2 regions of the Sphingobacterium sp. DR205 genome follow, and region 1 is predicted to be linked to the other one. Evidence: riboswitches for the same ligand, from Rfam matches in the RefSeq annotation. Region 1 holds a riboswitch; the other holds the start of a gene.
The links. A riboswitch is a leader RNA that binds a small molecule or an ion and turns the genes downstream of it on or off. The one in region 1 is predicted to bind S-adenosylmethionine.

Region 1 (4,209 bases):
TAAAAGGGCATGCCCGCGACAAATTATACATCGAATTGATGTGCTGCTTTTTCTGGATAAACCCCGCCATTTACTGGGTTCGGAAAGAACTGCACCGCCTACATGAGTTTCAGGTCGACCGTGCAGTGGGTGAATGCTATGGAAAGACCGATTATGCAAGCTTCCTACTGAATCTGACACAACAACATCAACAATTAGATTATATGCAAAGTAGAATTTTAAAAAACCAAAATGAATTGGTAGAACGCATCGACAGGTTGATGCGAAATCTATCGCCACGCACGAAAGGTTATCAGTATCTGCTGTTTGTTCCCTGTATATTCGTGTTAATTGTCTCTTTTTCTTTTATTAATCCCCCGAAAGAAAAAATCACTGCGCTCACTGCTGTTAAAAACGGTGTAAAGACCATTGTTCTGGATCCGGGACATGGCGGCAAAGATAATGGCGCCACCAACAGCAAAGGCCTCAAAGAGAAAGATCTTACGTTACAGGCTTGTAAGATGATTCAAAATGAACTTGAAAAAGAAGGTTTTCAGGTTGTATTGACCCATTCGAAAGACGAATTTATGATGCTCAAAGACCGCGCGGCATTTACTGGCGATGCCTTGGTTTCCATTCATTTCGATGTCGATCCTGCAAACACAAAACTGCCAATCGGCTTATTTTATCCAAAAGCCGTTGAGCTCCCGAAGATACAGGATCAAAGTCGGGAATTCGCATTCCGTCTCACACAAAATTTAAAAAATCAAGGATTGAGTACGCAGAAACCAGTTGAAAGCCATAGTCACGCTATCCTACGGGGAGCAAAAATACCTGCGCTCATTGTCAGCTTGGGGAATATAAATACATTTTCCGACACATTGGACCCGCAATTTATCAGCGCTTTCGCCAAAGCAATAAAAACCTCTCTGTCGGAATAGTTTTTTGTAAAACTATCCGTTAATTCTTTTTACAAAGATTCCAAACAATAGAAGATTCCCTATAGGGAGTCTTCTATTGCGTTCCAGAGTTCAATACGCTTTTGAAGCGCCTCTTTACTTACTATTTTCATTTCTTCCCACTTCTCATCATCCTCTTTGGCTAGATCAGAGATCATCTGCATTGCCAAAGGACCATGCTCATCACCGTCCAGATCAATATGACGTTGGAAATAATAGATAAAATTATCCAAGCTCGATTCTGGGAAGTTGGTTTTTAGCTCCTGCAAAATAGAGGTAAACATACCTGGGATAAGATCCTCACGTCCGAATGTAAAAGCTGCGGCAATTTTATGTACCTGTCCCTCTTCGATCAGTTCAAAAGTAAAGTTCAGAAAATCTTTAATCCGTTTGTCCAAAGTTGTCAAAGCAATGGCATCGAAAATACTTTTGGATTTCTTGGCATGGGCGATAAACTTATTGATCAGGTGTGGATCTGCCCCCATTTCACTCATTGCGTCCAGATACATTTCAAAATGGCTCAACCGACGACCATCAATGTATTCGTCAGATTCCTCAGCCAATACAATCTCGTTGATCAGATAGCGTGTCGATGGATGCTCGCTCGCAAACCAAGGTAAAGTCGTACAGGTCAGTTTAATCTGTAAAGCTTTTAGTAGAGACATAAAATCCCATACAGCGTAAACATGCCCTTCTGTAAAAGAACGTAGATGCTTGATCGTTTTGATCTTACGATATAAAGGGTGTTGCAATAATACCTCGCGTTCGGCAGCAATGTATTCGTTAATTTCCGCAATTCTATTCATGGCGCAAAAGTATTGTCTTATCGCTGTTTTTTAAAGTATTTTCAATGAGATTACAGTAACATGATAAATTCCCCTTCCGGCTATCCGCTTCATAACCAAATCACAGACAACAGCTAACTAAATCACAGGCAACAGGCAGCCTCTACATTTGATCGTCCTAATCTTCTTGTCAATGCTCATTTACCGTTAAAAACAAAAATATTTTTTATTATAAAAAATAATCTACTATATTTGTAGAGTATTCAGAATTGCATGATGCAATACCAACCGAGTGTAGGCACCGCGGTGGTAAATTAATACGGGTTTCGACCAAAATAAACGTTGCACAACGCTTATTTTCCCAACAAGATCTGGATACAGTTTATGGTTTAATCCTTTAAATTTTTAAATTGTATGGCTACAACAACAAATCTTTACCAACACTTACTGGAAAAATTCAATTATTATTCTACGGACGAACTGATACAACTCAACAACGACACCATCTTAGGACAAGGTTGGGGTTCGGCCAAGGCAACCTTTCGGACTGCTTTGATCAGTACGTTCTCCAAAAGAGGACTGGATCTTTCCAACATCATTTCCAAGGAAGACGGTTTTACCTCAGTAAAGCAGGTGCCTGTACGTTTGGAACAGAACGTCTTGATCCCTTTACAGTAATCGCATCGGCACAAAAAACAGCGCGCATCGAAAGGACTTCGTGCGCGCTGTTGTTGTTGGTTTTGGAAATTGCCGATCTATCCCCTATCATGCAAAAAATTGCATGATCCAATTCGGTTGAGGACGCTATGTTTTGTTATTTTTCTTTTGTACGATAGGCGATCCAGTTATGATCTATACATACCTTAAGTTGTTGTGATTTGGGTGAATAGATCTGATAGTTCAGTATCTTACCATCTTTCCATTCCATATCTAGCGTGTGATTTCCCTTGATGCGCATGCCTGTCACCCGGCCTTCTTTTTTCCAGGCCTGAGGAACCGCCGGCAGAAGATACACCGTATCCTGATGCGACTGCACCAGCATCTCGGCGATACCCGCTGCTCCGCCAAAATTACCATCGATCTGAAATGGGGGCCCTGCTGTTAGCAAATTGGCGTAAACACCACCACCGGCGCAATAATTGATATGTGTATCAACACGTGGAGTCATGAGTTGCCGAAATAATTTATAAGCCCGTTCGCCTTCATGCAATCTGGTCCAAAACAGTAGTTTATGGGCAATGGCCCAACTCGGTCCATCATCCCCCCGTACATCCAGGCTTTTTTTAGCGGCAAGCTGCCAGTCTGGATGTTCACCATAACGAATCAAATAGCCCGGATACAAGCCATACAGATGCGAGATATGCCGATGCTGTGGATCCACCTCTTCATAATCTTCGATCCATTCCATGATGCGGCCATCTTTGCCTAGCTGCACCGCTGGTGCTAAACGTTTCAGTTGCGCCGCAACCTTCGTTAAAAAAGGATCCGATTGATTGCCCAATAATCCCGCTGCATGGATGATATTTACAAATAATTCGCGTACGATCTGATTATCTATTGTTGGCCCCATCGTGACATTTGCCTGCTGGCCATTAGGGAGCTTGAAGGAATTTTCGGGAGATACAGATGGCGAAGTCAACAGCCAGCCCTTGGTTGGGTGTTCGGTCAGGGCACTGGAGTAAAACTGTGCTGCTCCATAGAGAATCGGGTATATCCTCCGTAGGTAGTCTATATCTTCGGTATAGAGGTAATGTTCCCAGAGGTTATTGCAGAGCCAGCCTGAGCCCGCATTGGCAATGCCCCAGGAAGCAGACTCTCCCGGTTCGGTATAGCCCCATACATTGGTGATCACATGGGCCATCCAGCCCGGTGCATTATAGTACGCTTTCGCGGTCTTTGCTCCCGGGGCCATAAGGCCTTCCACAAGACCCACCAAGGGTTCATTAAGCTCCCCCAGATTAGCCGCCCCGAGGTGCCAATGGTTCATCTGCACATTGATATCCAGGTGGTAGTCCCCATTCCAGGGCGTCTGAATCTGATTTGCCCATAAGCCCTGTAAGTTTGGTGGTAGCAAGCCTAAACGCGTACTGCTGATACTCAGGTAGCGACCATACTGATAGAATAGCGCCGCTAATCCTGGATCCTGATCCGGTTCTTTACCGAAAGCCACCAAACGCTGATCGGTCGGTAAGTCATCTTTCGACTGCCCCAATCGGAGCGACAAGCGGTTGAACTTTGCCAAATAGTTTTGCAGATGTTCAGCATACTGCTGGCTATTGGATTTTTTCAAAGCCCTTGTTAGCGTTTCAGCTGTCGTACGCTCAAAATCCTTACCTTTAAAATCAGTATCTGTTGCCACGTAAATTAGCACTTCGTCAGCCTGTTGAATAACAATAGATTGTCCTTTTACCAGCTGTTTTCCCCCTTTTATCTGCGCGCGGACACGTGTTTTGAACTGCATTCCTTTACCATCTACACCATTGTCC
Region 2 (4,209 bases), 2.1 Mb from region 1:
CAATACTACCAAATGACTGTCGATCAAAGTTTTTATATAGGCTATATCAGCAAAACGAGGGGGCTTAAAGGCGAAATACAATTGTTTTTCGAATTTGAAGACTACGAAAGCCTGGATATGGATGTCGTTTTCCTGGAGGTCAACAAAAAGCTTGTGCCCTATTTTATCGATGCTATAAAACTGCAGAAAAATAGTACGGCCTACGTGACATTTGAAGATGTCGATCACATCGATAAGGCACAGGCACTTGTCCGCAAAAAGGTTTATCTGTCCAATGATAAAATGCCAGAACGGGATCCAGATGATTTTAGATATACGGATTTAATTGGATTTTTGGTGATCGACGAAACTCATGGTGAACTGGGAGAAATTACGGATGTACAGGAATTTCCACAGCAATTCGTCGCTACAGTTGATATGAATGGTAAAGAATTGATGTTTCCGCTATCCGATGATTTAATCTTAGGAATAGATGGCGAAGAAGAGATTATTGAAGTTACATTGCCTGAAGGGCTAGTTGATCTCTATAAAGAATAAGAGAGGCGATCTTAGCTTAAATCCGTTGTCCAGATCGGGATTTAAGCGTATTGCTTGATTCGTGTAAATATTAACAAAGCAGGTTCAAATTCGTAAGCGAAGTTTTGAACCTGCTTTTGTTTCATTGGGTTAAGGTCACAAAAGTATTTGATTTTATTGGCGGAATTCACTTGTTGAAATGATCTGGTATATCTTACTTTGGGGGATTTTGAGTATATTGGTACTAAATAATCAATATATTGACCATATTAAATGATCGTTTTGAGACCATTATTGATCCTTATTTTAACGCTATTTTTGTCCTCCTGCGTTTTTCTGGGAAGGGATAAGGAGTTCCCTGACGGAAATTACCAGGTTATCTGCGGTTATACCAATGAGGTTTATTTAAAGGCTAAAGCCGATAATCCGCTAAATGTTGAGCCTGATGCCCGTTGTGATCACCCGCTTTATTATCGTTCCTTTCTTTCCCTTCAGGATAAAGAACATTTTGTCCTCGCCATAGACGATATCCTGTTGTATGGTAAATATGCATTTAACGGGAGTAAGCTTGAGCTTATAGATGCTACAAAGGGAAAACTATCCTTGGATATTATCCGGATGAAAAAGGATTTTGTGCAGTTGAAAGGTGATTTCTCTGCGTTTAATTCCGCTCATTTGCCAAATACCGAGCGACTGTACATCAATTTCGAATTGGACAAGACACCCATTCGGGAGCAGCCCAGTAAATTTGATAGCGGAATCAATCTTTGGCGTAATATTCCAACAAGAGCTGAGAATGACCAAGAGATAAAGAGCCGTGCATTGAATTTTTTAGATTATTCGATTGCCTATTTTCAGCACATTTCTAATTCTGGCGTTCATAATGATTACAAGATAGACGGAGTTGAGTCGCCGATTACCTATGCCCAAAATGGAATTGTATTAAAGGAATGGAAAGATGTTCCTGTCTCGTGGAAGGAGTTGTTTTACAATGAGGAAAATGCAATGGTCGCCTATAAATATTTGCTAGCTGGATTTAAGTATGGACAAAAGGAGAAGTATAGTGTGACGGGGTTGCTATTAATTACATTTTATTTGAAGAATTTACGTAACTCACTATCAACTTTGGGATAAATTACATCGATAAAGCCGGGAGCAAGACAGCTTTATCGATGTAATTTATAGATTTTCGAAAAATATTTTTGTTGTTTGGTTTTTTAAAACGATATTAGCAACGCTTATAGAGAAAGGCCGAGGGACTAGACCCAGTGAAGCCTTAGCAACCTGTATTGTTCAAGGTGCTAAATTCTACCCTGCTCCATGTGGGAAAGATAAGTTACATGCAGATAGACATATCCTCGACTTGTGCGTTTCGATGTAAGCCAACCCAAACTTAAAACAGTTTTTTAATGAAGATTACCGATCATATCCAGAATGCTAAAGGAAAAACATTGTTTTCTTTTGAGCTATTGCCTCCTGCAAAGGGACAGGGCATCCAAAGTATTTTTAAAACAATGGATGAGCTGATGGAATTTAAACCACCTTTTATAGATGTAACTTATCATCGTGAAGATTACATCTATAAGGAACATGCTAGCGGGTTATTGGAGCGAGTATCCTATCGCAAACGACCGGGAACAGTGGCGATATGTGCTGCTATCATGAATAAGTATAAGGTAGATGCAGTGCCGCATCTGATATGTGGTGGCTTTACCAAAGAGGAAACAGAAAATGCTTTGATTGACCTGAATTTCTTGGGTATCGACAATGTGTTGGTGCTGCGAGGTGATGCGCGTAAAGGAGATGCTGATTTTATTCCAACTGAAGGTGGTCACGCTTTTGCTACGGATCTATTGGAGCAGGTCGCGGATATGAATAAGGGGAAGTATCTCCACGAAGATATTATTACATCTGAAAAAACTGATTTTTGTATCGGAGTTGCCGGATATCCGGAGAAACATTTTGAATCACCTAATTTCAATACGGACTTTAAATACCTGAAACAAAAAGTCGATATGGGGGCGGAATTTATCGTGACGCAGATGTTCTTTAATGTAGAAAAATACAAGGAATTTGTGACCAAATGCCGTGACAACGGAATTCATGTGCCTATTATTCCGGGGCTCAAACCTTTGACGACAAAAAAACAGTTGGTCACATTGCCACGAATTTTCCATTTGGATATTCCGGAGGAATTGAGTGATGCAGTTGCATCATGTAAAACCAATGCCGATGTAAGGCAAGTAGGTGAAGAATGGCTTGTACAACAATGTCAGGAACTGATCAAATTTGGTGCGCCAGTGTTGCATTTTTATACCATGAGTAATCCCGGTCCAACCAAAAAGATTGTTGAAAAATTAGTCTAAAAATATAAATAGAGCGAGGGAAGAGTCCCTCGCTTTTTTATTAAAACTATAGTAGAAATACGTCTATGTCTCTGTGAAACGAATTTCTGTCCATCCGATTGTCGCCTGTCGTGCATAGCGGGCGAAGGTTGGCATCACTTCCCTTTAAAAAACTGTATTTCTCTTTTCATTATAGAAGCAGCATCCTCAGAAAAATATTTTTATTAAATCATGATGTTAAATAGTGTTAATTAACATTTTTAAATCGAGATAACTGTTTAATTTAAAGTACTAAAAGGAATAAAGATTTATACCAGTTGACCTTATGACGTACAATAAATTAAATAATCTATTCGGTTTGACCTGTGGCCTTATTGCCACGCTTGTCTACATTGCTACCGTTGAAAAGACCGTAAGCTGGTGGGACTGTGGTGAATTTATTGCCTGTGCCTACAAACTTGAGGTGGCGCATCAGCCCGGCGCACCTTTATTTTTGCTTATTCAGAATGTTTTTTCCAATCTCGCACTCGGTAACGTCGGAAAGATAGCCTACTGGATGAATATTGGTTCGGCGATCTGTAGTGGTTTGACAGTAGTATTTCTGTTTTGGACAATCACTGCTATAGCCAAGAAAATTTTGAAGAAGCCACAGCAGCCTACTTTCTCCTACTACCTACAGCTTTTCGCTGCAGGGACAGTCGGGGCAATGGCTTTCAGCTTCAGTGATACATTTTGGTATTCCGCTGTGGAATCTGAAGTGTACGCGATGTCCTCGCTTTGTACGGCAGTGGTTTTCTGGGCAATTTTCAAATGGGAAGCGCGGGCAGATCAGCATGGAAGCGACCGCTGGTTGATTTTTATTGCTTTTGTCATGGGACTTTCGATCGGAGTGCACCTATTGAATCTGTTGGCTATTCCAGCCATAGCCATGGTGGTCTATTTTAAAAGGACTTCGCAAATTAATCTGAAAGGTGTTTTAACGGCATTTTTATTAGGCTTGTTGGTTTTGGCAGCAATTCTTTGGGGTGTCATTCAGTGGTTGGTAGGTTTTGCTTCCAAAATAGACCTGTTATTTGTGAATTCACTCGGACTGGGGTTTGGGTCTGGAATTCTGTTCTTGTGCGTACTTATCGGTGGCGTCATTGTATATGGTCTTTTTTATTCGCATAGAAACCGGAAGTATACATTAAACACAGCCTTATTGGTATTTTGTTTTATTCTGTTTGGCTATAGTTCCTATACCATGGTATTGATCCGTGGTATAGCGAATCCATCCCTCAATAATAATGCACCAGATAATGTCTTTTCGTTTTTGGGTTACTTAGGACGGGAACAATACACACGGGAA

Region 2: another riboswitch for S-adenosylmethionine. It lies ahead of metF (methylenetetrahydrofolate reductase [NAD(P)H]); the one in region 1 lies ahead of G6053_RS06485 (5-oxoprolinase).

Annotation. Positions count from the first base shown of each region.
Region 1 covers NZ_CP049333.1:1,542,942-1,547,150, reverse strand. Annotated here, with positions in the region: gene G6053_RS06495 (N-acetylmuramoyl-L-alanine amidase) at 1-920, shown strand, start outside; gene G6053_RS06490 (DUF3050 domain-containing protein) at 980-1,744, opposite strand; SAM-I-IV-variant riboswitch at 1,978-2,071, shown strand; gene G6053_RS06485 (5-oxoprolinase) at 2,138-2,401, shown strand; gene G6053_RS06480 (glycoside hydrolase family 95 protein) at 2,538-4,209, opposite strand, start outside.
Region 2 covers NZ_CP049333.1:6,738,615-6,742,823, reverse strand. Annotated here, with positions in the region: gene rimM (ribosome maturation factor RimM) at 13-537, shown strand; gene G6053_RS28375 (hypothetical protein) at 799-1,650, shown strand; SAM riboswitch class I at 1,752-1,854, shown strand; gene metF (methylenetetrahydrofolate reductase [NAD(P)H]) at 1,926-2,882, shown strand; gene G6053_RS28365 (DUF2723 domain-containing protein) at 3,187-4,209, shown strand, end outside.